DNA from 2 places in the Clostridium sp. CM027 genome. Region 1 is predicted to be linked to the other one. Evidence: a T-box and tRNA genes for the amino acid it is inferred to sense, from the RefSeq annotation. Region 1 holds a T-box; the other holds one or more tRNA genes.
What was found. A T-box is a leader RNA that pairs with one kind of tRNA and senses whether it is charged. The one in region 1 lies ahead of pheS (phenylalanine--tRNA ligase subunit alpha), so its partner is inferred to be a tRNA-Phe.
Positions count from the first base shown of each region.

Region 2: it has a tRNA-Phe gene. The T-box ahead of pheS (phenylalanine--tRNA ligase subunit alpha) is inferred to sense a tRNA for this amino acid. The anticodon was not compared.

Region 1 is NZ_CP077725.1:3,653,436-3,660,071, forward strand. It holds gene rplT (50S ribosomal protein L20) at 1-257, shown strand, start outside; gene KTC92_RS17425 (TrkH family potassium uptake protein) at 376-1,740, shown strand; gene KTC92_RS17430 (TrkA family potassium uptake protein) at 1,752-2,411, shown strand; gene KTC92_RS17435 (RNA methyltransferase) at 2,424-3,209, shown strand; T-box leader at 3,278-3,490, shown strand; gene pheS (phenylalanine--tRNA ligase subunit alpha) at 3,550-4,569, shown strand; gene pheT (phenylalanine--tRNA ligase subunit beta) at 4,637-6,636, shown strand, end outside.
Region 2 is NZ_CP077725.1:2,530,250-2,536,885, reverse strand. It holds rRNA gene KTC92_RS11955 (16S ribosomal RNA) at 1-821, shown strand, start outside; rRNA gene KTC92_RS11950 (23S ribosomal RNA) at 1,114-4,039, shown strand; rRNA gene rrf (5S ribosomal RNA) at 4,156-4,272, shown strand; tRNA gene KTC92_RS11940 (tRNA-Phe) at 4,278-4,353, shown strand; tRNA gene KTC92_RS11935 (tRNA-Cys) at 4,360-4,434, shown strand; gene KTC92_RS11930 (hypothetical protein) at 4,897-5,397, shown strand; gene KTC92_RS11925 (M20 family peptidase) at 5,819-6,636, opposite strand, start outside.

The sequences.
Region 1 (6,636 bases):
CTAATGAAGCAGTAATGAGAGCACTTAGAAATGGTTATATCGGAAGAAAATTAAAGAAAAGAGATTTTAGAAAACTTTGGATAGCTAGAATCAATGCTGCTACAAGGTTAAATGACCTTTCATATTCAAGATTCATGAATGGAATGAAACTTTCAGGCATAGATATTAACAGAAAAATGCTTTCTGAAATTGCAATAAATGATCCAAAAGCTTTTGCTGAATTAGTAGAAGTTGCAAAAAAACAATTACAAGCATAAAAATTATTTATTCAAAAATGTAGCCATACGGCTGCATTTTTTATTGCATTTTTGACAAAAACATGTAAAGTGATATAATTAGTAAAACATCATAGTTGAAAATTTAGAGGTGAATAATTTGAAATTAGATATTAAAGATCTTAAAAAGAAAAGCATATATACTCCTGTTCGGATACTTGCATTAGGGTTTGCTATAGTCATAGTCATAGGGGCTATACTATTAAGCCTACCTATAGCTTCGCAAAGTGGTAAAATTACGCCTTTCATAGATTGTATATTTACCTCTACATCTGCTGTGTGTGTTACGGGACTTATAGTACTAGACACGGGAACATATTGGACATATTTTGGCAAAACAGTGATCATGTTACTTATAGAAATAGGTGGACTTGGATTTATGTCTGTAGCTACTTTAGTTTTTTTAATTTTAGGGAAAAGAATAACATTAAAGGAAAGACTAGTGATGCAGGAAGCTATGAATGTAAACTCATTACAAGGGTTAGTGAAAATGGTCAGATATGTATTGATATTTACAATTTATGTTCAGATAACAGGTGCGGTGTTATTCTCAACACAATTTATTCCTGAATTTGGAATTGCCAAAGGGATTTATTATAGCGTGTTCCATTCGGTGTCTGCGTTCTGCAATGCTGGGTTTGATTTGATTGGAAACTTTAATAGTGTCACTGCTTATGCTAGTAATTCTGTAGTAATATTAACAATTGCAGCATTAATAATAATAGGTGGGTTAGGATTTTATGTTTGGGTAGAAATTTATAATTGCAAGGGAACAAAAAGATTGTCCCTCCATGCTAGAATAGTTATTTACTCGACGATAGCATTGGTTGTTTTAGGGGCAATACTTATGTATATTTTTGAGATGAATAATGCTGACACTATGCAAGGAATGTCTATTAAGGGCAAATTTTTATCTTCCGTTTTTGCATCAGTTTCCCCAAGAACAGCAGGGTTTAATTCTATACCACTCGGTAAAATGACCACGGCGGGAAAGTTTTTAACAATAATTTTAATGTTTATTGGAGGATCGCCTGGATCAACGGCGGGTGGAATAAAAACGACTACTGCCATTGTGATTTTTATGACTATAGTGTCTGTGGTTCGTGGAAGAGAAGATACTGAAATATTTCAAAAGCGCATAAGCAAAGAATTTGTGTATAAAGCGTTTGCAGTATCACTTATTTCCCTAACAATTGTTATATCAGTTACCATGATATTATCTATTACACAGAGCCCGAATATTCCTTTTGAATACTTTTTGTATGAGGCTACTTCAGCATTTGCTACAGTTGGATTAACACTCGGATTAACTACAAAATTAACATTTGTAGGAAAGGTAATAATCTTACTTACCATGTATGCAGGGAGAGTGGGACCACTTACTATAATACTAGCATTAGCTAAAAATAAAAAAAGTAAATCGGGAAATATAAAATACCCAGAAGGCAAAATTTTAATTGGATAGGGGTGGGGTTAATGAGTAAAAAACAGTTTATCGTTATAGGTCTCGGAAGATTTGGAGAATCCGTTGCTGAAACATTATATTCTTTGGGAAATGATGTATTAGCAGTTGATTTTGATGAAGATGTAGTTCAAAATATTTCGGATAATGTAACTCATGCAGTTCAAGCTGATGCGAATGATGAAAATAGCTTAAGGGCTCTTGGAATTCGTAATTTTGATTGTGCAGTCATTAGTATAGGTTCTAATATCCAATCTAGCATTTTGGCAACACTCTTAGTTAAAGAATTAGGAGTAAAATATGTGATAACAAAAGCGACTAATGCCCTGCATGCTAAAGTATTATATAAAATAGGGGCAGACAGAGTAGTTTTTCCAGAAAGAGATATGGGTGTACGCGTTGCTCATAATTTAGTATCATCAAATATATTAGATTATATTGAATTATCTCCTGATTATAGTATAGCTGAAGTTATTAGTCCTGAAGAATGGCATAATAAAACCCTGGGAGAATTAAATATAAGAGCTCAATATGGTATAAATGTAATGGCTATAAAAAGAAACAATGATATTGATGTTGCTCCAGCAGCTGATAATATTGTTGAACCAGGTGATATTATTGTTGCAATAGGTAATATTGAAGAATTAAATAAGTTGGAAAATCTAGTTAAATAAGGAGCATTCAGTTTGGAACATATTCAAAGTAAGGATAATTTATTGATTAAAGATATCAAAAAGTTAAAAGAAAAGAAATATAGGAAAGACAGTAATATGTTTTTAGTTGAAGGTTTCAGATTTGTAGAAGAAGCTTTGGATTCTGATTTTGAAGTGGTGCACATTTTTATAAGTGCTAGAGGAGATTCAAAATATGAAAACTCTTGTATGAAAAACAAGCTACAGAAGAATACTAAAGTTTATAGTGTTAGTGACAGTTTATTTAAAAGTATTTGCGATACGGATAATCCGCAAGGTATTATTGCTACAGTTAGAAATAAACCGGTAGAGATTAAATATGATCATGGCTTCTATATGTTAGCTGATAAAATACAAGATCCAGGTAATATGGGAACTATAATTAGAACAGCTCATGCGGCGGGAGCACTAGGAGTTATAATTACAAAAGGAACTGTAGATATCTATAATGAAAAAACTTTAAGATCCACAATGGGTTCTATTTTTAAAATACCCGTTATTTGCGATAGTGATCTATCGGTGGTGCAAAAGCTTAGGAGCGCTGGATTTAAGCTAGTTACTAGTTCATTGGATACTGATAAAAACTTCTATAATGTAGACCTTAGAGAGAAAGTTATTATATCAGTTGGAAATGAAGGAAATGGAATAAGCGCCGAAGTTTATGAGATATGTGATTTGAAAATTAAAATTCCCATGCCTGGTGGTGCAGAATCTTTAAATGCAGCTGTAGCTGCATCAATTATGATGTATGAAGTCGTAAGACAGAAAAATAATATATGATTTTTAAATTCATAGTTGAATTTTTTTGTAGTTGTGGTTATAATATTTTGTATACTACCATAAATTAATAATAAACTGTGACGGAGAAAGTAAATATAAAGATACTTACAGGGATAAGAAGCCTTAGACTGAGAGCTTCATTAAGAAATTTTTATATCCAAGTTCACTCCAGAGTTCTAATGGTGAAAAAAAGTAGCCGATAGCGGGTAAAACCGATAAATTTATCTAAGAGGACTGTTTTTAGTCAATTAGGGTGGTAACGCGGATTTTCCGTCCCTTTATTGGGGATGGTTTTTTTTGTTTTATAAAGAATTATCAAAATATGAGAGGAGCATTCATTATGAAAGAAAAGTTAGAAACGATAAAAGCTGCAGTTTTAGAAGAATTAAAAGGAGCTGCTATTAAAACAGAATTAGAAAATATCAGAGTTAAATATTTGGGCAAAAAAGGTGAATTGACGCAAATATTAAGAGGCATGGGACAGTTATCAAATGAAGAAAGACCAATTGTTGGAAAATTAGCAAATAAAGTAAGAGAGGATATAGAGACACTTATAGATAAAGCCTCAGATACATTAAAAAACAATGAAAAAGAAATGAAGCTAAAAAGTGAAGTTATAGATATATCTATGCCAGGGAAAAAACAAACAGTAGGTAAAAGACATCCGTTAGAGTTAACACTTGAAAAAGTTAATGAAATATTTTTATCTATGGGATTTGTTATTGAAGAGGGCCCTGAGGTAGAAAGAGATTATTATAACTTTGAGGCATTAAACATACCTAAAAATCATCCGGCAAGAGGTGAACAAGATACTTTTTACATAAATGATAATATAGTTTTAAGAACCCAAACTTCACCAATACAAATAAGAACTATGGAGCTTCAGAAACCGCCTATAAAAATGATAGCGCCAGGTAAAGTTTATAGATCCGATGCAGCAGATGCTACTCATTCACCAATATTTTATCAAATTGAAGGGCTTATAGTAGATAAGGGAATTACCTTTGCTGATTTAAAAGGGACGCTAGAATTATTTACGCAAAAAATGTTCGGGGACGAAATGGAAACAAAGTTTAGACCACATCATTTTCCTTTTACAGAGCCATCAGCTGAGATGGATGCCACTTGCTTTGTGTGCAATGGTAAAGGGTGCAAGGTTTGCGGCGGTAGCGGCTGGATAGAACTTTTAGGTTGTGGCATGGTTCATCCGGACGTTTTAAGAAATTGTGGGATTGATCCAGAAGTTTATAGCGGATTTGCTTTCGGGTTTGGCCTTGATAGAATTACAATGTTAAAATACGGAATAGACGATATTAGAGCACTTTATGAAAGTGATATGAGATTTTTAAAACAATTCTAAAATATAAATAATAATGCAGCTTCGCAGAAGATGATTTAATACTATACAAATTGTAGGAGGATATAAAATGAAAGTTCCAGTTAAATGGCTTAAAGATTATGTAGATATAGATATTTCACCAAAGGTGCTTGGAGATAAGTTAACCATGTCTGGTTCGAAAGTAGAAGAGGTTATTATATCAGGTGCTGAAATTGAGAAGGTTGTTACAGGGAAAATAATAAAAATAGAAAAACATCCGGATGCTGAGAAATTAGTTATATGTCAAGTAAATATAGGATTAGACGAGCCGACACAAATCGTTACAGCAGCTACTAATATGAAAGAACAGGATATAGTACCAGTAGCACTTCACGGATCAACGTTACATGGAGGACTAAAAATAAAAAAAGGTAAACTCCGTGGAATAGTTTCAAATGGTATGTTCTGCTCTGAGGAAGAACTTGGAATTGCAGTTGATGAACCAGTTGATGGACTAATGATACTTCCAAGCGATACCATCATTGGAAAAGACATAAAAGAAGTATTAAATCTTCAAAGTGTACTAATAGATTTTGAAATAACTTCAAACAGAGCAGATTGCTTAAGTATTCTAGGAATAGCTAGAGAAACGGCTGCAACTTTAGGCACGCAGTATAGAAAACCAGCACTTGATTATAAAGCTACCTGCAAGGATAATGTGGAAGACCTTTATAAGGTTCATATTAATGATGAACTTTGCAGAAGATATATGTTAAAGGGTATAAAAAATGTAAAAATTGAGCCTTCTCCACAATGGATGCAGGAAAGACTTATAGAAGCAGAAATTAGACCTATAAATAATATAGTGGATATCACAAACTTCGTTATGGTAGAGCTTGGTCAACCTATGCATGCATTTGATGCTAGGCAAATTACGACTAATGATATAGTGATAGAAAGAGCGGGTAACGGAGAAAAATTTATTACCTTGGATGAGATAGAAAGAGATTTAGATGAAAGCATTTTAACTATTAAAGATGGAGATAGAACAATAGCAATTGCAGGCATTATGGGAGGCTTAAATTCAGAAATTAAAGAAGACAGCACAAGCATAATATTTGAGAGTGCAAACTTTAATGGGGTTAATATAAGACTCGCTTCTAAGAAATTATCTTTAAGAACCGATGCATCTTCTAAATTTGAAAAAGATTTAGATCCTAATATGGCTGAAATGGCAATGGATAGAGCTTGTCATTTAATAGAAGAATTAGGTGCGGGTGAAATAATGGACGGATGCACTGAGGTATATCCGAGTAAAGTTAAATCTCATACTTTAGAAGTAGATGCAAATTGGATTAATAAATTTTTAGGAACTAATATATCTATGCCCAATATGAAAATATACCTTGATAGATTAGAACTTGCTACAGAAATAACAGGGGATTTTTTAGTTATACATGTGCCTACGTTTAGGTCTGATATTAACATTAGAGAAGACGTCGCAGAGGAAATAGCTAGAATGTATGGTTATGATAACATACCATCTACTATTCCTAATTGTGAAACTTCAAAAAGTGGGAAAAGTGAAAAGCAAAAGTTAGAAGATAAAGTAGTGCTTTCTTTAATTGGCAGTGCACTTAATCAATCCATAAGTTATTCTTTTGTAAGTCCTAAAATATTTAATAAAATATTAGTTCCAGAAGATAGTGAGTTAAGAAAAGTAGTTACTATAAAAAATCCTTTAGGAGAAGATTATAGTATAATGAGAACTACAACTATAGCATCTATGATGGAATGTTTATCAAGGAATTATTCAAGGAATAATGAAGAAGCTAGGTTATTCGAAATAGGTAAGGTGTATATACCAAATGAAGATGCAGATAAGCTTCCAGAGGAAAGAAATATATTAACTATAGGAATGTATGGAAATGCTGATTATTTGGATTTAAAAGGTGTAGTGGAAAATGTATTAGATATTTTGGGAATGAAAAATACATCATTTAAAAGAGAAAGTGAAAATCCAACTTATCACCCAGGAAAAACATCAAACCTATATGTAAAGAGAGAATTTATAGGTGTGGTTGGAGAAATTCATCCGAGTGTTTCGGA
Region 2 (6,636 bases), 1.1 Mb from region 1:
ACACCAGTGGCGAAGGCGACTTACTGGACTGTAACTGACGCTGAGGCATGAAAGCGTGGGGAGCAAACAGGATTAGATACCCTGGTAGTCCACGCCGTAAACGATGAATACTAGGTGTCGGGGGTCGAACCTCGGTGCCGCCGTTAACACATTAAGTATTCCGCCTGGGGAGTACGATCGCAAGATTAAAACTCAAAGGAATTGACGGGGGCCCGCACAAGCAGCGGAGCATGTGGTTTAATTCGAAGCAACGCGAAGAACCTTACCTAGACTTGACATCCCCTGCATAACCCAGAGATGGGCGAAGTCCTTCGGGACAGGGTGACAGGTGGTGCATGGTTGTCGTCAGCTCGTGTCGTGAGATGTTGGGTTAAGTCCCGCAACGAGCGCAACCCTTATCATTAGTTGCTACCATTAAGTTGAGCACTCTAGTGAGACTGCCCGGGTTAACCGGGAGGAAGGTGGGGATGACGTCAAATCATCATGCCCCTTATGTCTAGGGCTACACACGTGCTACAATGGTGAGTACAAAGAGATGCAAGACCGCAAGGTGGAGCCAAACTCAAAAACTCATCCCAGTTCGGATTGTAGGCTGCAACTCGCCTACATGAAGCCGGAGTTGCTAGTAATCGCGAATCAGCATGTCGCGGTGAATACGTTCCCGGGCCTTGTACACACCGCCCGTCACACCATGAGAGTTGGTAACACCCGAAGTCCGTGAGGTAACCGTAAGGAGCCAGCGGCCGAAGGTGGGATTGATGATTGGGGTGAAGTCGTAACAAGGTAGCCGTAGGAGAACCTGCGGCTGGATCACCTCCTTTCTAGGGAGTAGATGTATTGACTTCGGTCGATGCAATAGAAGAATATTAATTTGTTCTTCAAAAATATCTATTGTAATTAATCGTACCTAGTTCTCTGTTTAATTTTGAGAGACTAATTTTATCTAACTCTTAGGAGTTAGATAATGAATAGTTTTTCTTAAAATGTTCTTTGAAAATTGCACAGTGAAAAAAGTTGTTTTAAAAAAATTAAAACTACGCAAGTAGTTTATAAATTAATTTAATACAATTTCGCAAAATTAATATAACCGTCTATGTAAATAGACAGAATCAAGGTCAAGCTACAAAGGGCGCATGGCGAATGCCTTGGCACTAGGAGCCGAAGAAGGACGCGTTAAGCTGCGATAAGCTTTGGGTAGGCGCAAATAGCCTGTGATCCAAAGATTTCCGAATGGGGGAACCCACATAGTAACAACTATGTACTGCATACTGAATAAATAGGTATGCAGAGGTAGACCCGGGGAACTGAAACATCTAAGTACCCGGAGGAAGAGAAAGAAACATCGATTTCCTAAGTAGCGGCGAGCGAAAGGGAAAGAGCCCAAACCCAGGTCTTTGATCTGGGGGTTGAGGATAGATCATAAATACTGCAATTCCTTAATTGAAGATAGCTGGAAAGCTGCTCCGCAGAAGGTAATAGGCCTGTAAATGAAAAGGAAAAACAGTCAGATCTAATCCAGAGTACCACGAGACACGTGAAACCTTGTGGGAAGCTGGGAGGACCACCTCCCAAGGCTAAATACTACCTAGTGACCGATAGTGAAGAAGTACCGTGAGGGAAAGGTGAAAAGAACCCCGGAAGGGGAGTGAAATAGAACCTGAAACCGTGTGCCTACAACCGGTCGAAGCACTTTATATGTGTGACGGCGTGCTTTTTGTAGAACGAGCCAACGAGTTACGATATGTAGCAAGGTTAAGTACTTAAGGTACGGAGCCGAAGGGAAACCAAGTCTGAATAGGGCGCATAGTTGCATGTCGTAGACCCGAAACCGGGTGACCTATCCATGGCCAGGATGAAGCGGAAGTAAAATTCCGTGGAGGTCCGAACCACGTTGGTGTTGAAAAACCATGGGATGAGCTGTGGATAGCGGAGAAATTCCAATCGAACTCGGAGATAGCTGGTTCTCCTCGAAATAGCTTTAGGGCTAGCGTCGATTAATTGAGTAATGGAGGTAGAGCACTGAATGGGCTAGGGGCTGACAACAGTTACTGAACCCTATCAAACTCCGAATGCCATATACTTTTATTTCGGCAGTCAGACTGCGAATGATAAGATCCGTAGTCAAAAGGGAAACAGCCCAGACCATCAGCTAAGGTCCCAAAGTGTAAGTTAAGTGGAAAAGGATGTGGGATTTCTAAGACAACTAGGATGTTGGCTCAGAAGCAGCCACTCATTTAAAGAGTGCGTAATAGCTCACTAGTCAAGAGATCCTGCGCCGAAGATGTCCGGGGCTAAAACTTACCACCGAAGCTATGGGTGTACACAATTGTGTACGCGGTAGAGGAGCTTTCTGTACTGGCTGAAGTCATACCGTAAGGAGTGGTGGACGGTACAGAAGTGAGAATGTTGGCATGAGTAGCGAGAGTTAAGTGAGAATCTTAACGGTCGAAAACCTAAGGTTTCCTGAGGAAGGCTCGTCCTCTCAGGGTTAGTCGGGACCTAAGCCGAGGCCGAAAGGCGTAGGTGATGGACAATCGGTTGATATTCCGATACCACCAATGGACGTTATTAGAAATGGGATGACGCAGGAGGATAAGATGTGCACACTATTGGATGTGTGTCTAAGCATTTAGGCGGAGCAGACAGGCAAATCCGTTTGCTCTTAACGCTGAGATGTGATGGGGAAGGGAATTTATTCCTGAAGTATCTGATTCCACGCTGCCAAGAAAAGTCTCTATCGAGGATATTGGTGCCCGTACCGCAAACCGACACAGGTAGGTGAGGAGAGAATCCTAAGACCATCGGAAGAATTGTTGTTAAGGAACTCGGCAAATTGACCCCGTAACTTCGGGAGAAGGGGTGCCTACGTAAGTAGGTCGCAGAGAATAGGCCCAAGCAACTGTTTAGCAAAAACACAGGTCTCTGCTAAAGCGAAAGCTGATGTATAGGGGCTGACGCCTGCCCGGTGCTGGAAGGTTAAGGGGATTACTTAGCGCAAGCGAAGGTATGAACTTAAGCCCCAGTAAACGGCGGCCGTAACTATAACGGTCCTAAGGTAGCGAAATTCCTTGTCGGGTAAGTTCCGACCCGCACGAATGGCGTAATGATTTGGGCACTGTCTCAACAACACATCCGGCGAAATTGTAGTGCAAGTGAAGATGCTTGCTACCCGCGATTGGACGGAAAGACCCCGTAGAGCTTTACTGTAGCTTAGCATTGAATTTCGGTATTGTCTGTACAGGATAGGTGGGAGACTGAGAAACATGGGCGTCAGCCTGTGTGGAGTCATCCTTGGGATACCACCCTGACAGTACTGAGGTTCTAACTGGAGGCCATGAATCTGGTCACAGGACATTGTTAGGTGGGCAGTTTGACTGGGGCGGTCGCCTCCAAAAAAGTAACGGAGGCGCCCAAAGGTTCCCTCAGCGCGGTTGGAAATCGCGCGAAGAGTGCAAAGGCAGAAGGGAGCCTGACTGCGACACTTACAAGTGGAGCAGGGACGAAAGTCGGGCTTAGTGATCCGGTGGTACCTCGTGGGAGGGCCATCGCTCAACGGATAAAAGCTACCTCGGGGATAACAGGCTGATCTCCCCCAAGAGTCCACATCGACGGGGAGGTTTGGCACCTCGATGTCGGCTCGTCGCATCCTGGGGCTGAAGTAGGTCCCAAGGGTTGGGCTGTTCGCCCATTAAAGCGGCACGCGAGCTGGGTTCAGAACGTCGTGAGACAGTTCGGTCCCTATCCGTCGCGGGCGTAGGAAATTTGAAGGGAGCTGTCCTTAGTACGAGAGGACCGGGATGGACAAACCTCTGGTGCACCAGTTGTCACGCCAGTGGCATCGCTGGGTAGCTATGTTTGGAAGGGATAAACGCTGAAAGCATCTAAGCGTGAAGCCCACCCTGAGATGAGATTTCCCATAACTCGCACGTAAGTGCGGTGTTAGTAAGACTCCTGGAAGACCACCAGGTTGATAGGTTAGAGGTGTAAGCATGGTAACATGTTCAGCTGACTAATACTAATAAGTCGAGGGCTTGACCTAAATATATAATTAAAAGTAATGCGATATACTTCTTTCGTAAGAAAGAAGCGAGGCTTTGAGCGTGAGCGAAAAGACTAATTCACTGTGCAATTTTCAGAGAATATTTATATTCTCAATCTGGTGATTATGGCATGAAGGTAACACCCGTTCCCATACCGAACACGAAGGTTAAGCTTCAATGCGCCGATGGTACTGCAGGGGTGACCTTGTGGAAGAGTAGGTTGTCGCCAGGTAATGTGGCTGGATAGCTCAGTCGGTAGAGCAGAGGACTGAAAATCCTCGTGTCCCTGGTTCGATTCCTGGTCTAGCCACCAAGTTATGGCGCTATAGCCAAGCGGTAAGGTCAAGGTCTGCAAAACCTTTATTCCCCGGTTCAAATCCGGGTGGCGCCTCCAAAACACTTTGTAAATATTACAAAGTGTTTTTTTTGTGGTGTGCCCAGCAGGCTTGTGGAGCCAATAGGCTGAGAAGGGTCTATCTAACCTAACTAACGGAGGGTTGTACAATAAATATTTGAACCTAATTACACGATGTCTACCTACTTCATTATTTGTTATAGTAAATGGTAAAGTTTTGCTTATTTTAGATATGCTCAGTTAATTTTTTAGTGGATATAAATAAATAAAATATCTATAACTTTTATTTAAATTAAGAAATATAGCGAAAAAGCTAGAAATACCTATATTGATACATATGGATTAGTATAAATAACATATATGGGCATATATTATGGTATACGCACTATAGGGAGCTTAGTACAAGTAGATTAATATATGAAATGCTAGTATAATCACATATGTTGGTCACAAAACTATTTATATCTAGTATTTTTAATTGATTTAGGGGGTCTGGCTTTTATGTATAAAGAGATGGTTCAAAGAAAAAAGTTTCCAGCTATAGTATTGTTATTTATTACATTAATTGTATTTATATGCTTATCAGACGTATTCACTAAAGTAAGTATAGGCAGAATAAATATTAAGACGTTTGTAACTATGTTCTTTAATACACTAATGATTGCTCTTTGCTATATGGAGTTTTCAAAATGTAAGGTTAAGTATAAGTATTCAATCGTAGCAGATCAATTCATTATCCATAAGATAAAAGGTGAAGAGGTTAAAATACTAGAAGATATTAAATTAAAGGATATAGATTATATTGGTAAATATAAAAACTACAGTGCAGGTGTTCATATTAGTAGCAGTAAAAAGTATATTTGTTCTACGTTTATTGGGAGTAAGTTTTGTTGTATATATAAAGTAGGAGATAACTTTAAAAAATTTTATTTTGAGCCTAGTGATGGGTTTATGAATAAAATTAAATTACTAAAAGAAAAAGCATATTTTAAAAATAAATAATAGATATATATAAGAAGTATAATTGAGTTATGATTATACTTCTTTTTTATATGTGCCAGGCAGGGAATTAACTAGGTTGTGAAAGTCCACTGTGTGGGTCTGTAGTTGCCGATCACTAGCTGAAGGAGGCCCTAGGTAGGGTTCCAACCTAAGGAATACGAATATTTAATGGATAATACTGTATTATTTGTAGAAAAAGAAACTATTTATTAAAGTAAAGGGTGAGAAAACAAAGGTAGACCGAGTATGGAAATTAAGTTTCTTGAGCTTTCATTTTATAGGTCCAAAGATTAAGTTAGGGTGTAGAATACATCCAAAATCTATTGCCAAGATGAGAAAGGGCTATTGGAGAATCTCCAACAGCCCAATTATGAGTCGCTCATTAACAAATGATACTTTAAAGAAACGTTTTAATTGCATATTATTTTAATTCAAGTCCAATTTCTTTTAATAACTCTTCTTTCTCAATAATATCGAGGCCTGTTAAGGCAAGAGCTTCTGCAGCTTTTATCATATTATTTTTACAAAAATCTGTTTGAGTTTCTAGAGCAAATGCAGGTGAGGGGCAACTCAACGAGGAATCTTCTGTAATAGATATGGATGGATATATGCATGGAGTAATATGACTTATAGAACCTATTCCCAGACCATATAGAGTATTTTTACAACAAGCAATATCGATGATGCCGCATTCTTTTAAGTTGTGTGTAAATATTCTTGATAAAGATTTATTTGTCAAAAGCTCTTGTGAAGGCAATTCAAATATGCTTATTTCTCCGGTTATATTCATTATTTGAGATAGTGATTGAATAAAGGTTACAATAGTTTTTTCTAGAGATTTAGCTTCTTTTAGGCTAGGAGCTTTTAAATAAAATTTGGCCTCTGATTCAGAAAATTCATTAATGCGCGAAGAGGCATTTTCTATAGAAATGCTATCAATAAAATACCTGTTGTGCAATCCTTTTAATAATTGACTTAATGTATTAAGTATAAATAAATAGGAATCCAAAGATGAAAGGTTACTAAGAGCTTCATTGTTATTATTAATAGTTTGGGTACATTTAAGTTTAAGTGGAATTGTAGCCATGGAGGTGCCGCTTTCCGCATTGCTTGTATCACAGTGAGGAGCAATAATAACATCCATATCATCAAAACATTTTTCCTTTGCTAAAGCTAATTCTGCGCCGTTTGTGTACTCGCCTGGGCATCCTAATAGAAGTACACTTCCACCGCTTTTAG